Regions from separate parts of the Streptomyces sp. NPDC086519 genome, predicted to be linked through region 3. Evidence: riboswitches for the same ligand, from Rfam matches in the RefSeq annotation. Region 3 holds a riboswitch; each other region holds the start of a gene.

Region 1 (7,138 bases), on a different contig from region 3:
GTCACCTGGGGGGCGAAGGACGGCGAGGAGACCACGATGTCGTCGGTCGGCCCGTCCGCGATGACCTCACCCTCCGCGAGCAGCACCACCCGGTGCGCGAGCTCCGCGGCCAGCTCCACGTCGTGGGTGGCCAGCACGATCGCGTGCCCGTCGGCGGCGAGCCCGCGCAACACGCCCACCAGCCGGGCCTTCGCCGCGTAGTCCAGGCCCCGGGTCGGCTCGTCGAGGAGGAGCAGCGGCGGCCGGGCGGCGAGGACGACGGCGAGCGCGAGAGCCAGCCGCTGCCCTTCCGAGAGATCACGGGGATGCGTGTCGTCCGCGACGCCGGGAAGCAGGCCGGACACGAGCCGCCGGCAGGTCCCGGGCGCCGCCCCCGCGTCCCGGTCGGCGGCCGCGCACTCGGCACCGACCGTGTCGGCGTAGAGCAGGTCACGGGGTTCCTGCGGGACCAGCCCGACGAGACGTACCAGGTCACGCGGGCGGGTGCGGTGCGGGACCGCGCCGCCGACCCGCACCGCGCCGGAGTCCGGTGCGACCAGCCCCACCAGGGCGCTCAGCAGCGTGGACTTGCCGGCACCGTTGCGCCCCATGAGGGCGACGGTCTCGCCGGGGGCGACGGCGAGATCGACACCCCGCAGCGCGTCGACCCGGTCCCGGCGGACGGCCAGGGAACCGACCTCGGCGAGGGCGGCCGCGGGGCCTGCCACGGACCGCCGCCCCGGGGCCCGCCCGGTGAGACGGTCCCGCAGCCCGGACGCCGCCGCCCGTCGCCGGGCGTCCCGCACGGTCATAGGCAGCGGCGACCAGCCGGCCAGCCGCCCCAGCTCCACCACCGGCGGACACACCGGCGACACGGCCATCACCTCGGCGGGCGTCCCGCACACCGGGGCGGCCCCGTCCCCCGGAAGCAGCACCACCCGGTCGGCGTACTGCACCACCCGCTCCAGCCGGTGCTCGGCCAGCAGCACCGTCGTCCCCAGGTCGTGCACCAGCCGTTGCAGTACCGCCAGCACCTCCTCGGCGGCGGCGGGGTCCAGGGCGGAGGTCGGCTCGTCGAGCACCAGGACCGCCGGATGCGGGGTGAGCACCGACCCGATCGCCACCCGTTGCCGCTGCCCGCCCGAGAGCGTGGCGATCGCCCGGTCCCGCAGCTCGGCGAGCCCCAGCAGATCCAGGGTCTCCTCCACCCGCCGCCGCATCACGGCCGGGGCGATCCCCAGCGACTCCATCCCGTAGGCGAGTTCGTCCTCCACCGTGTCGGTCACGAAGTGGGCGAGCGGATCCTGGCCCACCGTGCCGACGACGTCGGCGAGTTCGCGCGGCCGGTGGGTACGGGTGTCCCGGCCGGCGACCGTCACCCGGCCGCGCAGGGTGCCGCCGGTGAAGTGCGGCACGAGCCCGCTCACGGCGTTCAGAACCGTCGACTTGCCGGTGCCGGAAGGCCCGACCAGGAGGACCAGTTCACCCTCCGGCACCTCGAAGTCGACGCCCTGGACGGCGGGCCGGGCCGCGCCGTCGTAGGTGACGGAGACGTCTTCGAAGCGGATCACGACGGCTCCTCCTTGGCAGGGACCCCCGGAAGGACCAGGGCGGGCAGCAGACCGAGCAGCACGGCGGCCGCGGGCCACAGTGGAAGGGCGGGGGCGAGAAGCGGTACGACCCCGGGACTCAGGGCGCCCGGATCGCGGACCGACGCCAGGGTGAGCAGGGCGGCCACCGCGGCGCCCGCCCCGGACACCAGCCAGGCCCGCGCGTCCCACGGGTCCGGCCGGTACCGGGTGCGCGGCGAACGCCGGCCGCCGAGCCGCAGCCCCGCCAGCGCGGCGGCCACCCCGGCCAGCAGCACGGGCAGGCCGTAGCCGCCGCCCTCGGCGGCGAGCAGCCCGTACGTCCCCGCGCAGACGCCGAGCAGACCGCCGAGGGTGAGCGCGGCCGTCGTACGGCGGACCCGGTCCGGGACGTCGGCGCTGCGGCCGTATCCGCGCGCGTCCATGGCGGCGGCGAGGGCGACCGAGCGCTCCAACGCGCCCTCCAGGACCGGGAGTCCCACCTGGAGCAGGCCGCGGATGCCGGAGTCGGGGCGGCCGCGCAGCCGACGGGCGGCCCGCAGCCGCTGCACGTCGGCGACGAGATGCGGAGCGAAGGTGAGGGCGACGACGGCGGCCACGCCCAGCTCGTACAGGGCGCCGGGGAGGGACTTGAGCAGCCGGGCCGGGCTGGCGAGCGCGTTCGCGGCGCCGACGCAGATGAGGAGGGTGGCGATGCGGAGGCCGTCGTAGAGGGCGAAGACGAGCGCCTCGGCGGTGACCCTGCCGCCGAGGCGGATGCCCTGGGCCCAGTGCGGGAGGGGCACTTCGGGGAGGGTGACGAGGGTGTGCGCGCCCGGGACGGGGGAGCCGAGGACGACGGTGAAGGCGAGGCGGAGGAGGAGAACGGCGAGGGCGAGCTTGGCGAAGGCGGCGTAGGAGCGGGACCAGGGCGCGGAGCGGGGCCGGCAGGCGGCCACGACGTAGGCGGTGACCGTGATGAGGAGGGCGAGGAGGAGCGGGTTGGTGGTCCGGGACGCGGCGACACCGAGGGAGAGCGACCAGAGCCACCAGGCACCGGGATGCACGGGGGAACGGCGCTGCTGCCGGGGGACGGCGGGTTTCACCCGCCCGCGCCGGCGAGGTGCCGCCGCGCCCACCCGTGCCGCCCCAGCGACACGACTGCCCGCAGCCAGAACGCGCCCCCTCAGGGGCGCGGGGAACTGCGCGACAAGCCCCCGCCGGCCCCCAGTGGCACGACTGCCCGCAGCCAGGACGTGCCCCGTCAGGGGCGCGGGGAACTGCGCGACAAGCCCCCACCGACCCCCAGTGGCACGACTGCCCACAGCCAGAACGCGCCCTGTCAGGGGCGCGGGGAACTGCGCGACAGGCCCCCACCGGCCCGCGGTGTCACTCATTCCCGCGCCGCCGTGCCTGCCAGAAGGCCCCCGCGGCCAGGAGCGCCACGACCCCCGCGCCCGCCAGCAGCCCCAGCGACGGCCCGCTGCCCGACGTACCCCCGGTCGCCGCCGTCACCTTCTCCCCGCAGCCCTGCCCCGGATACCCCGCGATCGCACACAACAACGCGTTCGTGTCGTACCGCAGCGGCTTCGCCACCGTCGCCAGCGCGTCCGCCGTCGTCGCGTCCTCGGACACCACCGCGCAGGCCGTCCGCGGGGCGGGCGGCTTCTCTCCCGAGGGCGCGTCCGTCGTCGTACCGAAGTCGACGACCAGCCCGACCCGCTTCCGGCCCCCGACCGCGGACGTGCCGGCGCAGATCGTCCCGAAGTCCGCCGTGCCGCGCGGCCGCGACGCGTCCGACGAGTCCTTGCTCACCGCGAAGCGGAAGCCCTCGACCGAGCCGTCGGCGGGCCGCGTGGTCGAGGGTCCCTGTGTGGCGTACGTCCAGCGTGAGCCGTCCCGCTCCCAGAAGGACCAGTAGCGGTAGCCGGTGGCCGCCGCCGGCCCGGCGGCCGTCGCGCACAGCGTCAGCGCGGCCAGGACCAGCAGCGCGGCACGGCGGGCCGCGGTCACAGCTGCCGCTGCTTCCGGCGCCCGCTGAACAGGAAGCCGATGCCGATGCCGGCGACGAGCCCGGTGCCGACGATCCACCACACGCCGGTGCCGGACTTCTTCTCCTTCTTCTCCCCGGCGTGCTCCGCGGCAGCCGCCCGCGGGGCCGGTCCCGTCGCGTTCAGCGCCGTCACCAGGTTCGTCCCGCCGAAGTCGCGCGGGTCCGCGCCCATCGCGTGCGCGGCGAGGATCAGTTCGGCGTAGGCCGCGGGCCCGCTCTGCTCCGCCCACCGCGCGGCGTGCGCCTCCAGCCAGGCGTACGGCTTCCTCGCCTGCTCCGTCCAGCCCTGCGCGGCCATGGCGACGACCGCGTCGGCGGTGTTGCCGTAGTCCGGCTGGGGCTTGGCTCCCGCGAGTGCGGAGACGAGGTGGCCGGTCCCGGACATGGCGGCCGCCAGGTACGCGGCGCCGTTGCGGGCCACCTCCTGCCGGCTGAGGGCCTTGTCGGAGTCGGCGCACGCAGGGCCCTCGGCCGGGGCCTTCCCGGCCGTCGTCACGAACCCCTCGCCGAGGGCGGCGAGCACCCCGGCCGCGGTCGCGTCCGCGTTGGCGGTCAGCTTCCCCTGCTTGTCCGGCTGGTAGGCGAGGGCGCCGCCGCCGTCCTGGCCGCACGGAACGGACCACTTGGCGAGCAGGTCGTACGGCGACCTGTCCGCGCTCGCGCCGGCCGCCGCGAGCGCGCCGACCACCACGCCGGTGGAGTTGGTGTCGCTGGGCGAGCCCGGGGTGTAGCCCCAGCCGCCGTCCTTGTTCTGCACCGACTTCAGCCAGGTCACGGCCCTGCCCGCGGCGGCGTCGTGCCCGCCCGCCGCCTTCAGCGCCTGTACGGCGGCGGCCGTGCTGTTCGTGTCGACCGTCACCTTGGTGTCGCAGGCCGCCGTCGGGTCGGCACGGAACGCCGCGAACGCGCCGTCGGCGCACTGCTGCCCGGCCAGCCAGTCCACCGCCTTCGCGGCCGGGCTCACCCCGGCCGCGCGCTGGGCCAGCAGGGCGAGGGACTGGCGCCAGACGCCGTCGTACTTGGGGTCCGAGCTGCCGTACAGACCTGACGGGAGGACCGCCGACGCGGACGGGGAGGGGGTGCCCGCGGCCAGCGCGGTCGTCGCGGGCGTGGCGGTACCGATGACGGCGGTGGCGGCCAGCACCCCGGCGGTGCGGCGGAGGACGGTCATGGTCGGCGGGTGCCTCTCCCTGCGGGGAGCCGGGCAGCACGGGACACCCCGGCGGCTCGGCTCCGTAAACCTCGACGGTGCCGTGCGGCGGCGGGTGCCGGCGCACCTGAGCCGATCAACGTCCCGAGCGGGGTGGTCCGGCTCGCCACGGGGTCCTGTGGCTCACGGTTGCGGGTCAGCGCCGGAATTGCACCGGCTTCCCCCCGTACGGGTGATGACGACCCGGCTACCTTACCGGCCGCTTACGGGAAGCTGAGAGGGGGCCTGCGCGGAGCCGGGGAGCCTGGACCGTTTCGTTATGGTCATGCCATGACAGGGAGACTGCTCGGATCGGGGCGTTCGGCCGACGTGTACGAGCTCGACGAGGCCTGGGTGCTGCGCCGGGACCGGGACGGCCGGGGCGACGCGGCCGCCGAGGGCGCGGTGATGACGTACGTGCGCGAGCACGGGTACCCGGCGCCCCGGGTGCGGCCCTCCGCGTCCCGTACCGAACTGGTCATGGAGCGGCTGTCCGGGCCGACCATGCTGGCGGCGCTGCTGACGGGGGAGATGGGCGCCGGGGAGGGCGGTGCGCTGCTCGCCTCGCTGCTGCGGCGGCTGCACGCCGTGCCGGGCCGGGACCCGGCCGACCCCGGCGCCCGGGTCCTCCACCTCGACCTGCATCCGGACAACGTGATGCTGGCCCCCGACGGTCCCCGGGTCATCGACTGGACCAACGCCGAGGACGGGCCGCCCGGGCTCGACTGGGGCATGTCCGCGGTGATCCTCGCCCAAGTGGCCCTGGGAGCGTACCCGTTGGCCCACGACCTGCTGAGGGCCCTGCTCGCCGATCCGGGCGAACTGACCGAGGAGGGACTTGCGCAGGCCCTGCGACGACGGGCGGCCAATCCGACGATGAGCCGAGAGGAAGTCGAAGTGCTCGAAGCGGCGGGCAAGTTGATTAGGACGATCGCCTTCTAGCGTCGCGTCGCGCCACTACCCGCGCGTGAAGCCGTGGCTCCGCTCCACTTTCGCCACATGCAGGGTGTAGCTCTCGTACCACTCGGCCCGCCCGCGCTTCTGCGCCGCGCGGTGCTCGGCGTCGGTCCGCCACCGGGCGAGGGCGTCGGCGTCACGGAAGTACCCGACGGTGATGCCCAGCCCGCCGGGCGTCTGCGCGTGGTCCATCCCCAGATACCCGGGGATGTCCTTCACCAGCTCTTCCATGCGCGCGTTGGTCTCGCCGTAGCCGCTCTGGTCCTCGGTCCGCACCGCGGTGAAAACAGCCACGTAGTAAGGGGGTTCGAAGGCGTTGACGGGTGCGATCGGCGCTTTCGGGTGATGAGTCATGGCGCCACCGTAGGGCGTCGGCGCGGTACTACGCCGCGTTCGCGAGCGGCGCGATGCCCGCCGACAGGTGGCGGGCCATGCGGCGCAGCGCGTCGTCGCAGTCGGCGGGGGTCTCGCCGACCGCCACCCACAGGGCCAGCCGGTCGGCGACGGTGGCGTGCGGGCCCGCGGTGACGTGGTTGCCGGTGTGCTGGGTGAGGAGCATGCGGTCGGCACCGGGCTCGTGGGCGGCGTCGGGGGAGAGGTCCAGGCGGTCGAGGCGGCCGGTGGCGGCCGGGTAGGCGAACTGGACGGCCGCCGCCCGCTGCCGGGTGGGCGTCGTGTCGGGCACCTCGCCGGTGGCCAGGGCGGCCGCGGCCTGGGCGAGATCGACGCCGGTGGCCCGCCAGACGAGGAGCGGGATCAGGTCGCCCGGCAGATGCGGGGCTACGTCGGTGACCCGGGGCCCGCGGTCGGTGAGGGCGAGGCCGATGTGCAGGACACCCCGGTCGACGCCGAGGGCGTGCACGGTGCGGTCGACGGCCAGGCGCAGGAAACGGTTGTGCAGCAGGCCGTCGTGGGCGTGCACGGTGTGCCGGAGCGGCTGCCGGGCGGGCGCCGGGCCCAGGGTCGTACGGGTGATGGCGGCGATGCGGATCTCGCCGTCGAGGACGACCGTCTCGGCCGAGACGCGGGGCGCGCCGGGGCCGCCCGGGTCGTCGGTGGGAACCGTGTGGCCGGCCAGCAGCGCGCGCAGCGCGGGCGGGTCGCCACAGGCGGCGGCCGCGGCGGGGGAGAGGCCGGGCAGCCCCAACTGCCCGGCGATCGTGGCGGCCGCCACCGCGTACTCGCCCGAGTGGGTCAGCACGCCGCGGACCCGGTGCCGGGCCGCGAACCGCGCCACCGCCGACGCCGTGGCGCCGCCCTTGCCGGGGTCCGCCGCGAGGTGACCGGCCGGCCACGGCTGTGCCCAGGCGGGCGGCGCGGCGTCCACCAGCAGCACCGGGCGGGCCGCGGCGACACGCCTCAGCACGAACTCGTCGTACGCGCGCCGACGGC
Region 2 (7,138 bases), on a different contig from region 3:
GGCGAGGGCGCGCAGGGTGGCTTCCCAGCTGAGCACCGGGGAGTCCAGGACCAGCCCGGAGATCCGCTCGCGCAGCGCCGAGTGGGCGGCGGCGCGCAGCGCCATGGTGGCGCCGGTGGACCAGCCGTACAGGACGACGCGGCGGGCGCCGTAGCGGAGGGCGTAGCGGATCGCCGCGTCCAGGTCGCGCCACTCGCTCTCGCCCAGGTGGTTCAGGCCGTCCGGAGGGCGTGGGGCGCCGAGGTCGCCGCGGTAGGCGAGGGCGAGCACCGGCAGGCGCCGGGCGTGCAGGAAGGCCATGACGTTCATGGGGTGCTCGCGGGTGGTGCCGAGGCCGTGCACGGCGATCACCCAGGTGTCCCGGTGGCCGGGCAGGAACCAGGCGGGCAGCGGGCCGAGTTCGCCGGGCACGTCCACGTCGGCGTACTCCAGGCCCAGGGCCGTGCCCGGGTTGCCGACGTGGACGTTGGCGGTGAGCCAGACGTTGTCGCCGGCCTCGAAGGTGCCGTGGGTCACCCGCTCCAGCCGTCGCACCACGGTGTCGGCGGTGTGCGCGGCGGAGTCCAGGACGGCGCCGACGACCGCGTGCGAGCCGTCGCCGGCCAGGCCGTAGACGCCGGGCCGCAGCGAGGCGAGGTCGCGGGTGAGGGTGATGCGGCCGGCCGCGGTGCCGTGCACGGTGAGCCGGGGTTCGGTGGGCAGAGGCCGGCCGGGCGGTGCCTTCAGCGCGGCGTCACTGGCGTACCGGCCGGCGGCCACGCCGGCCGCACCGGCGGCGAGTACGGCACCGACGGCGGCGGCCGTGACTTTGACTGGGTGCACCTGTCCAGTGTCGGGGCGTACGCCGACGGTGGCCAGCGGAGCGGAGGACGGGCTCGCGGGAGCGCGGCTCGCCGGACGGGCTCAGCGCCGTCGCTGCCCGTACCCCCGCAGCCGCTCCGCGACCTCCGTGATCTGGTGCGGGGCCAGCAGGCTCGGGGACAGGCCGGGCACCGAGGACGCCGTCAGCCACAGGTGGCACATCCACTCCAGCTGGGCGGTGCGGTCATAGGCCTGGGTCAGGGTGGTGCCGTAGGTGATCGTGCCGTGGTTCTGCAGGAGGCAGCCGGAGCGGTCGGTCAGGGCGCGGAGCATGTTCTCGGCCAACTCGTCGGTGCCGTACATCGCGTACGGGGCAACCCGGACGGCGCCGCCGAGGGCGGCGGACATGTAGTGGATCGCCGGGAGTTCGGGGACGAGCGTGGAGACGGCCGTCGCGTGGAGAGCGTGGGTGTGGACTACGGCCCCGGCGTCGGTGCTGCTGTAGACCGCGAGGTGCATCGGCAGTTCGCTGGTCGGGACCAGGGTGCCGAGCACCTGACGGCCGAGGAGGTCGACGCCGGTCACGTCGTCCGGGGTGAGCCGGTCGTACGGCACGCCCGACGGCGTGACCAGCACGGTGTCGCCGACGCGGACCGAGACGTTGCCGGAGGTGCCGACGACGAGTCCGTCGGACACGGTGCGGCGGGCCGTGGCGACGAGTTCACGCCAGGCGTCCGCCTCCTCCGCGCGCACATCCCGCTGTCGCGGCTCCGACACACCTGGTGCGCCGGCCTGCCCGTCCCGTCCGTCACGCTCGCCCCGTCGCTGCTCAGCCATGGCCCGATCCTGTCAGGCGGCAGCCCAACCGGCCCGCGCGGCAGTGCACTTTCGGCCGGACGTCCCGAATCCGGTAGGCCGTGAATCATCCCAAACGGGTCCGTGTCACGGCTCGGCTGAAGATCGCCGAGGACGGGACGGCCGGCCGGCCGAGCACCAGGGCGAAGGGCGCGCGGTTCGTATACATCAAGGCGCGCGTACCACCTCGCCCCGCCGGACAAGCCGTCGGGCACCCGGCAGGCCGCGTACCTCGTGCGGCCCGGCGGACGCGGGAACGCTGCCGGGTGACCAGAATCTCTTCAACAGGACCGCGGACAGGCCCCGCCCCGCCCTCAACCCTCCGAACAGCCCTCCGAAGCGGATTCCATACACCCTCGCGACTGCCTCAGTTCACCTTCCGTTCATCCAGGTTGCTTACGGTCCAACAACCAATGACTTCGAAAGATTGCCTGGGTAAATGGAAAGCTTCTCGCTGATCCTCGCGATTGTGGTGGTCACCGCACTCGCGTTCGATTTCACGAACGGTTTCCACGACACCGCCAACGCGATGGCCACGACCATCTCGACCGGCGCACTCAAGCCCAAGATCGCGGTGACCATGTCCGCCGCGCTCAACCTCGTGGGCGCTTTCCTCTCCGTCGAGGTCGCCAACACGATCTCCAAGGGTCTCGTCGACGAGAACGGCATTCGTCCCGAGGTCATCTTCGCCGCGCTGGTCGGCGCCATCCTCTGGAACCTCGTGACCTGGCTGGTGGGTCTGCCGTCCAGTTCCTCGCACGCCCTCATGGGCGGCCTGATCGGCGCCACCGTCGCCTCCGCCGGCTTCGGCGCGGTCCACGGCGACGTGCTCGTCACCAAGGTCCTGCTCCCGGCGGTCGCCGCCCCCGTGGTCGCGGGCCTCGCGGCGATGCTCTCCACCCGGCTCTCCTACGCGATCGGCAAGAACGCCGACGACAACGCCACCCGCAAGGGCTTCCGTGCCGGCCAGATCGCCTCCGCCGGACTGGTCTCGCTCGCGCACGGCACCAACGACGCGCAGAAGACGATGGGCATCATCACCCTCGCGCTGATCGCGGGCGGTTCCATAGCCCCCGGCTCCAACCCTCCCACCTGGGTCATCCTCTCCGCCGGCCTCGCCATCGCGCTCGGCACCTACATCGGCGGCTGGCGGATCATCCGCACCATGGGCAAGGGCCTGACCGACCTCCAGCCGCAGCAGGGCTTCGCCGCCCAGACCAGCGCGGCCACCGCCATCCTGGCCTCCTCGCACCTCGGCTTCTCCCTCTCCACCACGCACGTCGTCTCCGGTTCCGTGATGGGCGCGGGCCTCGGCCGCAAGGGCGGCGCGGTCCGCTGGTCCACCGCGACCCGGATGGCCGTCGCCTGGCTGCTCACCCTCCCGGCCGCCGCGCTGGTCGGCGCGCTCGCCGAGTCCGTGACGGGCCTCGGCGGCTGGGGCACCGCGCTCGTCGCCGTCTTCCTGGTGGCCGCCAGCGCCGCGATCTGGAAGCTGTCCCGCCGCGAGGTCGTGCACAGCGGCAACGTCAACGACACCGATGCCGACGAGCCGGCCGGCGTGGTGACCACGGCGATCGCCGCCGTGACGCCGCCGCCCGCCGGCCCGGTCACCGACGACCTCACCGCCACCATCCCCGCCCCGGCCACCCTCCCCACCCCGGCCCCCGCCGCTCCCGCGACCGACCCGGCCGCCACCGTCTGACCCCGAGGAAGAAGCGACATGAACATCGACTGGGCAGCCATCGGCTCCGTCTTCGGCGTCAGCCTCGTGGTCACGGTGGGCCTGGTGGCCCTGTTCACCCTCGGCATCAAGGGACTGTCCGCCCGCGAACGCGCCACCGCCCAGGGCAACTCCGCGGCCCTGGCCGCGACGGCCGCCTACCTCTGCTTCGCCGGCTGCGCGGCCGCCGTGGCGTACGGCATCCACCTGATCGTGGCGAAGGCCTGACCCCACAGGGTCTCGCGCGCGCCGGGAAGGCTCCTCTCCAACGCTCGGAGAGGAGCCTTCGGCATGCCCCACCGGCCTCGCTGAACACCCGGTGTGGGTCTTCCCACACACTCCCCTCCCAGGTCAACGCCAGGTTGACGGGTCTTCCAGGGGCGTGGTGGACTTCCGGAGCCATGTACGGCGGCAAGGGAGGAAGCCGGTGTGAATCCGGCGCGGTCCCGCCACTGTCACCGGGGAGCAGTCCCCGGGAGCCAGGAACTCTCACCGCCGGTCTCGTCGAACCAGGGCGTGGACACCCTGAGTGAGGACATATAGCCATGCGCGGCCGCCGTTCGAGGTTCAGTACCCGCCCCCTCCCCCACCCCGCGGCCGGCTGAGCCGATGGGTGCCGATCGCGTCTTCGCGTACGGCGCCGCCGCCGGCCTTCTCGGTGATCTGCTGCTCGGCGATCCGCGCCGGGGGCATCCGGTCGCCGTGTTCGGCCGGGCGGCCGGGGCCGTGGAGCGGGTGCTGTGGCGGGACCACCGCGGGTGGGGCGCGCTGCACACCGCCGTGTGCGCCGGCGGCGCCGTGGCGCTGGGCGCCGTGGCCCAGCGGATCGTACGACCGTCCACCGTCGCGTCCGTGGCCCTCACCGGCGCGGCCACCTGGGCCGTGGTCGGCGGCACTTCGCTCGCTCGTGAGGCCCGCGCCGTCGGGCGGGCCCTGGAGGCGGGAGACGTCGAGGCGGCCCGTGCGCGGCTGCCGCATCTGTGCGGACGGGATCCGCAGGCCCTGGACGCCGACGGGATCGCACGGGCGGTCGTGGAGTCCGTCGCCGAGAACACGAGCGACGCGGTCGTCGGGGCGCTGGTGTGGGGGGCCGTGGGGGGCGTGCCGGGGCTGCTCGGGTTCCGGGCCGTGAACACCCTGGACGCCATGGTGGGGCACAAGTCGCCCCGCTACCGCCGGTACGGATGGGCTTCCGCGCGGCTGGACGACGTGGCCGGGTGGCCGGGGGCGCGGCTCACCGCCGTGCTGGCCGCGGTGTCCGGAAGCGACCCCGAGGGAGCGGTACGGGCCTGGCGGGCCGACGCGGCGAAGCATCCGAGTCCCAACGCGGGGCCCGTGGAGGCGTCGTTCGCGGGGGCGTTGGGCGTGCGGCTCGGGGGGACGTTGTCGTACGGGGGGCGAGTCGAGCATCGGCCGGTGCTGAACGAGGAGGGGCGGGCTGTGGAAGTCGCTGACATCGATCGGGCGGTGCGCCTGTCGCGGCGGGTGGGGTGGCTGGCGTTGGGGGTGAGTGCGGCGGCGGCCCTGCTGCGCGGATCGCGCCCGGGAAGGGCGTCATGAACAACGGCGGTCTTCTCGTGGCCGGTACCACCTCCGATGCCGGGAAGAGTGTGGTCACCGCCGGTATCTGCCGGTGGCTGGTACGGCAGGGTGTGAAAGTCGCGCCGTTCAAGGCGCAGAACATGTCCCTCAATTCGTTCGTGACGCGTGAAGGGGCCGAGATCGGGCGGGCGCAGGCCATGCAGGCGCAGGCCTGCCGGGTGGAGCCGACCGCGCTCATGAACCCGGTGCTGCTCAAGCCCGGCGGCGAGCAGAGCAGTCAGGTCGTGCTGCTCGGCAAACCGGTCGGCGAGCTGAGTGCGCGTGGCTATCACGGCGGGCGGCAGCAGAGGCTGCTCGGGACCGTGCTCGACTGTCTCGCCGAGTTGCGGGGCACGTATGACGCGGTGATCTGTGAGGGAGCGGGCAGTCCGGCGGAGATCAACCTGCGCCGGACCGACATCGTGAACATGGGGATCGCCCGGAATGCCGGGCTGCCCGTGCTCGTGGTCGGGGACATCGACCGCGGGGGCGTGTTCGCGTCGTTCTTCGGCACCGTCGCCCTGCTCTCACCGGAGGACCAGGAACTCGTCGCCGGGTTCCTCGTCAACAAGTTCCGGGGGGATGTCTCCCTGCTGGAGCCGGGTCTCGGCATGCTGCACGGGCTCACCGGGCGGCACACCTACGGCGTCCTGCCCTTCCGGCACGGGCTCGGGATCGACGAGGAGGACGGGATGGGGGTCCCTCCGCGCGAGCCAAGCCGGGCACGGGGAAGTGGCTCCGTGCGCGGGACCGCCCCGGAGTCGGACACGGCCCCGCCCGTCGGGGAGGACGTGCTGCGGGTCGCCGTCTGTGCGATCCCGCTGATGTCCAACTTCACGGACGTGGACGCGCTGGCCGCCGAACCGGGCGTCGTGGTGCGGTTCGTGGACAGGCCGGAGGAGCTGGCCGACGCCGATCTCGTGGTGGTTCCGGGGACCCGGGGGACGGTCCGGGCCCTGGAGTGGCTGCACGAGCGGGGGCTCGCGCAGGCGCTGCGGCGCCGGGCCGCCGAGCAGCGGCCCGTGCTCGGTGTCTGCGGTGGCTTCCAGATCCTCGGTGAGTACATCGAGGACGACGTCGAGAGCCGCCGGGGTCGGGTCGACGGGCTCGGGGTGCTGCCGGTGCGCGTCCGGTTCGCCCGGGAGAAGACGCTGACCCGGCCCGTCGGGGAGGCCCTCGGCGAGCGGGTCGAGGGGTACAAGATCCATCACGGGGTGGCCGAGGTGACCGGGGGCGAGGCCTTCCTCGACGGGTGCCGGGTCGGGCAGACCTGGGGCACGCACTGGCACGGCTCCCTGGAGTCGGACGGCTTCCGCCGGGCCTTCCTGCGCGAGGTGGCGGCCGCCGCGGGCCGCCGGTTCGTGCCGGCCCCCGACACCTCGTTCGCCGCGCTGCGCGAGGAACGGCTCGACCGGCTCGGCGACCTGATCGAACAGCACGCGGACACGGACGCGCTCTGGCGGCTCATCGAGTCGGGCGCGCCGCAAGGACTGCCTTTCATCCCACCGGGAGCGCCCGCATGAGCACTGTGTTGTTGTTGTCGACCGCGGACACCGATCTGCTGGCGGCCCGGGCCGCCTCCGGTGCCGACTACCGGATCGGCAATCCGACGCGCCTCGACGCCGCGGCGGAGCTGCCCGCGCTGATCGACGGCGCGGACATCGCCGTCGTACGGCTGCTCGGCGGCAAGCGTGCCTGGGAGGACGGGCTCGCCGCGCTGAAGGCCGCCGGGATCCCGACCGTGCTGCTCGGCGGCGAGGCCGTGCCGGACGCGGAGTTGATGGCGGAGTCGTCGGTGCCGGCGGGGGTGGTCGCCGAGGCGCTCAGGTACCTCGTCGAGGGCGGCCCCGCCAACCTCACCGAGCTGGCCCGGTTCCTCTCCGACACCGTGCTGCTGACCGGCGAGGGGTTCGCCGGGCCGCGGAAGATGCCGGAGTACGGCGTCCACGGCTCGTACGAACGGGTCGACGGCCGCCCGACCGTGGGCGTGCTCTTCTACCGGGCCCATGAGCTCAGCGGCAACACCGCCTTCGTGGACACGCTGTGCCGGGCGATCGAGGCGCGCGGCGCCAACGCCCTTCCCGTGTACTGCGGTTCGCTGCGCGGCGCGGACGCGGGACTGTACGAGATCCTCGCCGGGGCCGACTCCCTGGTCGCCACCGTCCTCGCCGCCGGCGGCAC
Region 3 (7,138 bases):
GGTCGGTGCGCTGCTGCTCAACAGCGGTGGCCCGGGCGGGCAGACGATCGGTGACCCGCCGTGGGTGCGGGCGGCGATGAAGGGCGTGGGCAAGCGGTACGACGTGGTCGGCGTGGACCCGCGTTTCGTCGGCCGCAGCACTCCCATGGACTGCCACTGGCCCACCGGCTCGGCGATCCGCGGCCCGGGGCACGACCGGGCCGGGTTCGACCGCTCGACCGCCTTCGCCGGGGAACTCGCCCGCGACTGCCGGAAGTACGAGGGCGACGTCCTGCCGTACGTCACCACCCGCGACACCGCGCGGGACATGGACGTGGTCCGCGCGGCGCTCGGTGAGCGGCGGATCTCCTACCTCGGCTACTCGTACGGCAGTTACCTGGGCGAGGTGTACGCCACGATGTTCCCGGAGCGCACGGACCGGGTCGTGCTGGACGGGGTGGCCGACCCCGACCGGTACGGCCCCCGGCTGCTGCGCGGCTCGGAGCCCGCGGGCCGGCACGCGCTGCGCGACTGGGCCGCCTGGGCCGCCGCCCGCGACACGACGTACGGCCTGGGCCACAGCCGGGAGGCGGTGCTCGCGGTCGTGGACCGGGTCCAGGCCGCCGCCGAGCGCGCGCCGCTGCGGGTGGGCGGCTACCGGGTGGACGAGAGCGTCGCGCCGATGGTCGTCTTCGACGGCCTCTCCCAGGACAACGACGCGGCCTACGGCGACTTCGCGGCGGCCGTCCGCGACCTGCGGGACGCGGCCGACGGCAGGCCGGTCGACCCGAGTCCGTGGCTCGCCGACACGCTCGGCTTCATGCTGACCGGTGCCGAGTCGGCGTACGGCAGTGTGCAGATGGCCGTCCTCTGCGGGGACGTCGGCGCGCCCCGCGACCCGGAGACCTACTGGCGTGACGTGCAACGGGCCCGCGCGCGGGACCCGTTGTTCGGGCCGGTGACCAACAACATCGGGCCGTGCGCCTTCTGGGACCCGCCGCGCGAGCGCCCGACCACGATCAGGGACGACCTGCCGGCCCTCCTCGTGAACGCGACCGGCGACCCGCGCACCGTCTACGAGGGCGCGCAGGCGGTGCACCGCGACTGGCCCAGCTCCCGGCTGGTGACCCTGCGCGGTGCGGACCAGCACGCGGTGTTCGGTGTCTACGGCAGTGACTGCGCCGACGCGGCGGTCAACGCGTATCTCGCCACCGGGCGGCTGCCGGCGGCGGACGTCACCTGCGCCGCGCGTCCTGTGCCGGCGCCCTGACCCGCTCCCACCGCACCCGTGGCCCGGGCAGGCCGCACCGGACCTGCCCGGGCCACGCCCGTGCCCGTGCCCGCGCCCGCCGCACCTTCGCGAGCCGGCCACCGCCTCCGGCGCGGAGCTCGCGAAGGTGTCCGGGCGTCAGCCGCCGAGGGCGGTCATCACCACCGCCTTGGCCTCCTCCTGCACCCGGGCCAGGTGGTCGGGGCCCTGGAAGGACTCGGCGTAGATCTTGTAGACGTCCTCGGTGCCGGACGGGCGGGCCGCGAACCAGGCGTTCTCCGTGGTCACCTTGATGCCCCCGATCGCGGCGCCGTTGCCGGGCGCCTCCGTGAGCACCGCGGTGACCGCCTCGCCGGCCAGGGTCTCGGCGGTGACCTGGGCCGGGGAGAGCTTGGCGAGGAGAGCCTTCTCCTCCCGGGTGGCGGGGGCGTCGATGCGGGCGTAGGCGGGTTCGCCGAAGCGGGCGGTGAGGTCGGCGTAGTGCTCGGACGGGGTCCGGTCCGTCACGGCCGTGATCTCGGAGGCGAGCAGGGCGAGCAGGATGCCGTCCTTGTCGGTGGTCCACACCGAGCCGTCCCGGCGCAGGAAGGAGGCGCCGGCCGACTCCTCGCCGCCGAACCCGATGGCACCGCTGACCAGTCCGTCCACGAACCACTTGAACCCGACCGGGACCTCGACCAGTTGGCGGCCGAGGTCGGCGGCGACCCGGTCGATCATCGAGGAGGACACCAGGGTCTTGCCGATACCGGCGTCCGCCGCCCACTGCCCGCGGTGGCGGTAGAGGTAGGAGATGGCGACGGCCAGGTAGTGGTTGGGGTTCATCAGGCCGGCGTCGCGGGTGACGATGCCGTGCCGGTCGGCGTCGGCGTCGTTGCCGGTGGCGACGCGGAAGTCGGCCCGCTTCTCGATGAGCGAGGCCATCGCGTACGGCGAGGAGCAGTCCATGCGGATCTTGCCGTCCCAGTCCAGCGTCATGAAACGCCAGGTGGGGTCGGTGTACGGGTTGACCACGGTGAGGTCGAGGCCGTGCCGTTCGGCGATCCGGCCCCAGTAGGCGACCGAGGCCCCGCCGAGCGGGTCGGCGCCGATGCGGAGTCCGGACGCCCGGACCGCGTCGAGGTCGAGGACGCTGGGCAGGTCGTCGACGTAGACGCCCATGAAGTCGTACCGGCCGGTGGTCGGCGCGGCGAGCGCGCGCTCGTACGGGATGCGCCGTACGTCCTTCATCCCGCCCGCGATGATCTGGTTGGCGCGGTCCTGGATCCAGGACGTGGCGTCGGAGGCGGCGGGGCCGCCGCTGGGCGGGTTGTACTTGAAGCCGCCGTCGGCCGGCGGGTTGTGCGAGGGGGTGACCACGACGCCGTCCGCGAGGCCGGCCGTACGGCCCCGGTTGTGGGTGAGGATGGCGTGCGAGACGGCGGGGGTGGGGGTGTAGCCGTCGGCGCTGTCGATCAGGACGGTCACGCCGCCCGCGGCGAAGACCTCCAGTGCGGTGGCCTTGGCGGGCTCGGACAGGGCGTGGGTGTCGGCGCCCAGGAAGAGGGGCCCGTCGATGCCCTGGCCGCTCCGGTACTCGCAGATGGCCTGGCTGGTGGCCGCGATGTGGTCCTCGTTGAACGCGGTCGTCAGCGACGATCCGCGGTGTCCCGAGGTGCCGAACGCCACCCGCTGGCCCGGGTCGGACGGGTCGGGGTGCAGCGCGTAGTAGGCCGTGACCAGCCGGGCCACGTCGACGAGGTCCTCCGGAGCCGCCGGCCGGCCCGCTCGCTCATGCGGCATGAGTCCACTTCCTCCGCAGTCGTTGATCGATCGCTCGCCGCCCATCTTCCCTTGTCAGCGGCCGCGGACGCGAGTGGGGCACCGGCCGCGCGCCGAGGACACGGCGGGTTCACGGCGGGTTCACCGCAGTCGCAGCGCGCCCGGGGCCCGCTGTTCGAAGATGTCGAGCAGCCAGTCGAAGACGGTGGCGCCGAGGCCCGCGCGGGCCTCGGCCAACTCCGCGGCGACGGCGGCGCGGTTGGAGGGGTGGCTGCGGGCGAGCCGGATCTCCAGCTGGCGGGCGGTCTCCGCATGCCCCAGATTCGCACGGGATGCGCCGTGGTCGCGCCACTCGAAGACGAAGTCGCGGTCGTCGGGCGTGCCGAAGCCGCCGCTGAGACAGTCGGCGAACGCGTCGAGGTTACGGCCGAAGTAGCCGCCGGGCCCGTTGACCGCCTCGCCGATCACCCGCCAGAAGTCCTCCAGGGTCGTGATCGCGGTGCCGTCCAGTACATAGGTCTCCGTCACGGCCCGCAGGATACGACGGCGCACCGGCCGCCCGGGCGTCGGCCGCGCGGACATCGACCCGGCGGGCCGCAACCCGCCCTGTCGACATGGCGTGTTACCGCGCAGGAGGCCGGACCGCCCGGCGGTGCGTGCGGCCGGCGCGCGGGGGTGGGTGAGCGAACGCGCGAGGACCCCCCGGGCGTTCCGGAGGGCCCTCGCGTGTCGTTCGGTGGGCAGGGTGCCGGTCAGTGCGGAGCGGGCACCGTGCGCGCCGCGGCCCGCGCCCTGGCCGGCCCGGGGTTGAGGACGCGCTCGGCCAGTTCGCCGAACAGCAGGCCGAATCCGCCCCACAGCGACACCTGGATGGCGAGCGCCGAGAGCCGGAACCGCCACAGCAGGGTGGCCGGGAAGTCCTTCGGCACCTCGTTGACGACCGGCAGGAACTGGTATGCCACCCCGATGACGACGGCGAACGCGACCACCGCGAGCACGGTCGCCCACCAGGTGCCCAGCCGTGGCTGGAGCCGCTTGCCGAGGATGGTGACGGCCACCGCGAGGAGCACGCTGAGCAGCATCATCAGGAAGTACAGCGCGGTCCGCTTGCCGATGGTGTCCGGGTCGCCCACCGACGGCGGGTTGGCCGGGTACTTCAGGAACGGCACCACGTAGACGGCGACGAGCGCGCAGCCGGACAGCAGCAGCGCGGTCGCCCGTGGCGAGAAGCGGCCGACGCGGCCGAGGGCGAAGCAGTAGGCCAGGGCGGCGATCCCGCCGAAGGCGACCCCGTAGACCAGGACGCCGGTGGCCAGGCCGGCGGTGGACTGCAGGGAGCGGGAGACGACCTCCGTCTCGTGCTCGTGCGCGTGGGCGGCCTCGAAGCCGATCGCCTTGCCGACGTCGGGCTCACCGAGCAGGTAGGCGACGACGAGGGCGAGCAGACCGGCGGCCAGACCGGCCAGCATGCCCCGCACCAGGAGGATTCGGACCGTTGCGGAGTTCATGGGCGCTACGGCGTCCCTCCCGTCAGTGGCAGGGGAAGCCGAGCAGGTGGCGGGCGTCGTGCACCCACTCGTGAACGTCCGTGCCGCTGAACACGGAGGTGGCGCCCTGTTCGGCGCCGACGAAGTAGAGCAGGACCAGCATCAGGATGCCGAAGAAGACCGCCCACGGGGCTATCGCGGACAGCGGCAGCTTGGCGGGAACGGCGGGCGTGGTGGCTGTCGGCGGAGCGACGGTCTGCGCCATGGCAGGACCTCCTCTGGGAGTTCGCGTCCCATCTCGGTGGTGCACAGGACGACGGCCACGGGTCTGACTCACAAGCAGCCCTGGGGCTCTTGCATACAGTGGCGCGACCGTTCCGGATTCCCACCGGCTTCCGTCTCGCCGTCGTCATATCGGACCGACCGTACCGCGTGTCAGGGGCACGGCCAAGACCGCGTCACCAGGCGTGATCTTCGTCTCGCGCCTGGTGGGCGGCGGCCAAAGCGGCTCAGACGGGCGGGGCGAGGCCCAGTTCGCGCTCGCCGAGCGGAGCGAAGAAGCGCTCGACATCGGCGTCGGTGACCTCGGCGAGGGTGGCCGGGGACCAGTGCGGGGTGCGGTCCTTGTCGACGACCTGGGCGCGGATGCCCTCCACCAGGTCATGGGTGGCGAGGGTCGCGCAGGAGACGCGGTACTCCTGGTCCAGGACCCGCTCCAGCGAGCCGAGCCGGCGGGCCCGGCGCAGCGCCTCCAGCGTGACCTTCAGAGCGGTGGGCGACCTGGACAGCAGGGTGTCCGCGGTCTCCTTCGCCGCCGGGTCGCCGTGCGCGAGCAGCCGCTGGACGATCTCCTCGACCGTGCCGGCCGGGTAGCAGGCGTCGATCCACGCCCGGTGCCCGGCCAACTCGCCGTCCGGCGGCTGCCGTACCTGCCGGGCGAGCGCCTCGGGCACGGGCAGGACGGCGAGGTCGGCGACGAACGCGGGGATCGAGCCGGACGGCATGTAGTGGTCGGCGAGGCCGCACAGCAGGGCGTCGGCGGCGCCGATCCCGGCGCCGGTCAGCGCGAGATGCGTGCCGAGTTCACCGGGTGCGCGACCGAGCAGGTAGGTCCCGCCGACGTCGGGCACGAAGCCGATCCCGGTCTCCGGCATGGCGATCAGCGACCGCTCGGTGGCGATCCGGACGCCGCCGTGCGCCGAGACGCCGACCCCGCCGCCCATGACGATGCCGTCCATGACCGCGACGTACGGCTTCGGGTAGCGGGCGATGCGGGCGTTGAGCCGGTACTCGTCCCGCCAGAACGCGGCCGCGGCCGACCCGTCGCCGTCCCGGGCGTCGTCGTGGACGGCCCGGATGTCACCACCGGCGCACAGGCCGCGCTCCCCTGCTCCGGTGATGACGACGGTCTGGACGGCCGGGTCGTGCTCCCAGGCGGTGAGCGCCTCGTCGACGCGGCGCACCATCGCGTGCGACAGCGCGTTGATGGCCTTCGGCCGGTTGAGCGTGATGTGCGCGGCCCGTCCGCTGACGTGGAGCAGGACGGGTTCCTCGGCGCCGGTCATCCGGACACCTCCGCCGGGCCGCGGGCCACGATGAGGCGCATGATCTCCTCGGTTCCTTCCGGGATCGGGTGGACCGGTTGGTCACGGACGATCTTCTCGCGACCGTCCGGTCCTCGGCACGCCGCCCCCCTCACAGGCCCCGTCCCACGCGCGCCCTCACCGGCCGCGCGGAACAGGAGCCGTCGCCGCCGCATCGCGGAACCGACGCAGCGGGTCCCCTGGAGGTGCGGTGAACCGGCAGGGAACTCTTGGTCATGGGTTTCCCTGGACGGCCGTTCGAGTACAAAGGGCCGCCTAACATGAGGCGATCACGAACGGTACGAACCCCCGGGAGTTCGGGATGGTGTTGACCGGCCTCAGCTGGAGGTCGTTGCGCCCCTGGGCGGTCGTCGGTGTCGCCGTCGTATGCCTGGTGGCCGGGTTTCTGGCGCTCCCGCGCGGCTCACGCCGCGCGCACGCCGACCCGGCCGCGCTGCCGCACACCGCCGTGGAGGTGTCCGCCAGCCGCTGCGGCCGGGGGTGGAGCAGGCCGGTGCCCGGGGTCCAGGTCTTCGACCTGCACAACCCCACCGACGGGTCCGCCGAGGTCCTCCTGGAGGACCCGGGGAGCCGGGCCGTGTACGGCGAGGTGGAGGGCATCGGGCCCGGTACGACCCGGGAGCTGACCGTCCGGCTCGGCAAGGGCGCGTACGCGTTCAGGTGCGTGCCCGACGACGCCGACGCCGTCACCGGGCCGACCGTCCGCATCGCCAGGGGCCGTGGTGGCCCGGCCGCGGCCCCGGTCAGCGAGCACGACCTGATCCCGCCGGCGCTCGCCTACCAGAAGTGGGTGGGCAGCGGCCTGTCCGGCGTCGTACGGCTGACCACGACCCTGCGGGACGCGGTCGACCGCGGCGATCTCGCCGCCGCCCGCACCGCCTGGCTGCCGGCGCACCTGGAGTACGAGCGGCTGGGCGCCGCGTACGACGCCTTCGGTGACGCCGACGGCGCGATCAACGGCACCGACGCCGGGCTGCCCGGCGGGGTGCGCGACAAGGACTTCACCGGCTTCCACCGGGTCGAGTACGGGCTGTGGCACG

The links. Region 3 has a riboswitch for cobalamin ahead of AB0P24_RS46755 (CbtB-domain containing protein). Riboswitches for the same ligand answer to the same signal wherever they lie in the genome.
Region 1: it holds a riboswitch for cobalamin, as region 3 does, so the genes downstream of both, AB0P24_RS44715 (prenyltransferase/squalene oxidase repeat-containing protein) here and AB0P24_RS46755 (CbtB-domain containing protein) in region 3, are expected to answer to the same signal.
Region 2: it holds a riboswitch for cobalamin, as region 3 does, so the genes downstream of both, AB0P24_RS19110 (cobalamin biosynthesis protein) here and AB0P24_RS46755 (CbtB-domain containing protein) in region 3, are expected to answer to the same signal.

What each region holds. Positions count from the first base shown of each region.
Region 1 covers NZ_JBFBJL010000099.1:16,046-23,183, forward strand. The annotation lists gene AB0P24_RS44700 (ATP-binding cassette domain-containing protein) at 1-1,550, opposite strand, end outside; gene AB0P24_RS44705 (CbiQ family ECF transporter T component) at 1,547-2,653, opposite strand; gene AB0P24_RS44710 (SCO2322 family protein) at 2,937-3,560, opposite strand; gene AB0P24_RS44715 (prenyltransferase/squalene oxidase repeat-containing protein) at 3,557-4,771, opposite strand; cobalamin riboswitch at 4,880-5,012, opposite strand; gene AB0P24_RS44720 (phosphotransferase) at 5,081-5,731, shown strand; gene AB0P24_RS44725 (antibiotic biosynthesis monooxygenase) at 5,747-6,100, opposite strand; gene AB0P24_RS44730 (hypothetical protein) at 6,129-7,138, opposite strand, start outside.
Region 2 covers NZ_JBFBJL010000018.1:104,890-112,027, reverse strand. The annotation lists gene AB0P24_RS19130 (alpha/beta fold hydrolase) at 1-822, opposite strand, end outside; gene AB0P24_RS19125 (class II aldolase/adducin family protein) at 904-1,638, opposite strand; gene AB0P24_RS19120 (inorganic phosphate transporter) at 2,096-3,358, shown strand; gene AB0P24_RS19115 (hypothetical protein) at 3,377-3,604, shown strand; cobalamin riboswitch at 3,745-3,886, shown strand; gene AB0P24_RS19110 (cobalamin biosynthesis protein) at 3,986-4,936, shown strand; gene AB0P24_RS19105 (cobyric acid synthase) at 4,933-6,480, shown strand; gene cobN (cobaltochelatase subunit CobN) at 6,477-7,138, shown strand, end outside.
Region 3 covers NZ_JBFBJL010000122.1:3,240-10,377, forward strand. The annotation lists gene AB0P24_RS46735 (alpha/beta hydrolase) at 1-1,249, shown strand, start outside; gene pgm (phosphoglucomutase (alpha-D-glucose-1,6-bisphosphate-dependent)) at 1,388-3,028, opposite strand; gene AB0P24_RS46745 (barstar family protein) at 3,149-3,535, opposite strand; gene AB0P24_RS46750 (CbtA family protein) at 3,760-4,515, opposite strand; gene AB0P24_RS46755 (CbtB-domain containing protein) at 4,538-4,759, opposite strand; cobalamin riboswitch at 4,796-4,936, opposite strand; gene AB0P24_RS46760 (enoyl-CoA hydratase/isomerase family protein) at 5,004-6,059, opposite strand; gene AB0P24_RS46765 (EfeM/EfeO family lipoprotein) at 6,400-7,138, shown strand, end outside.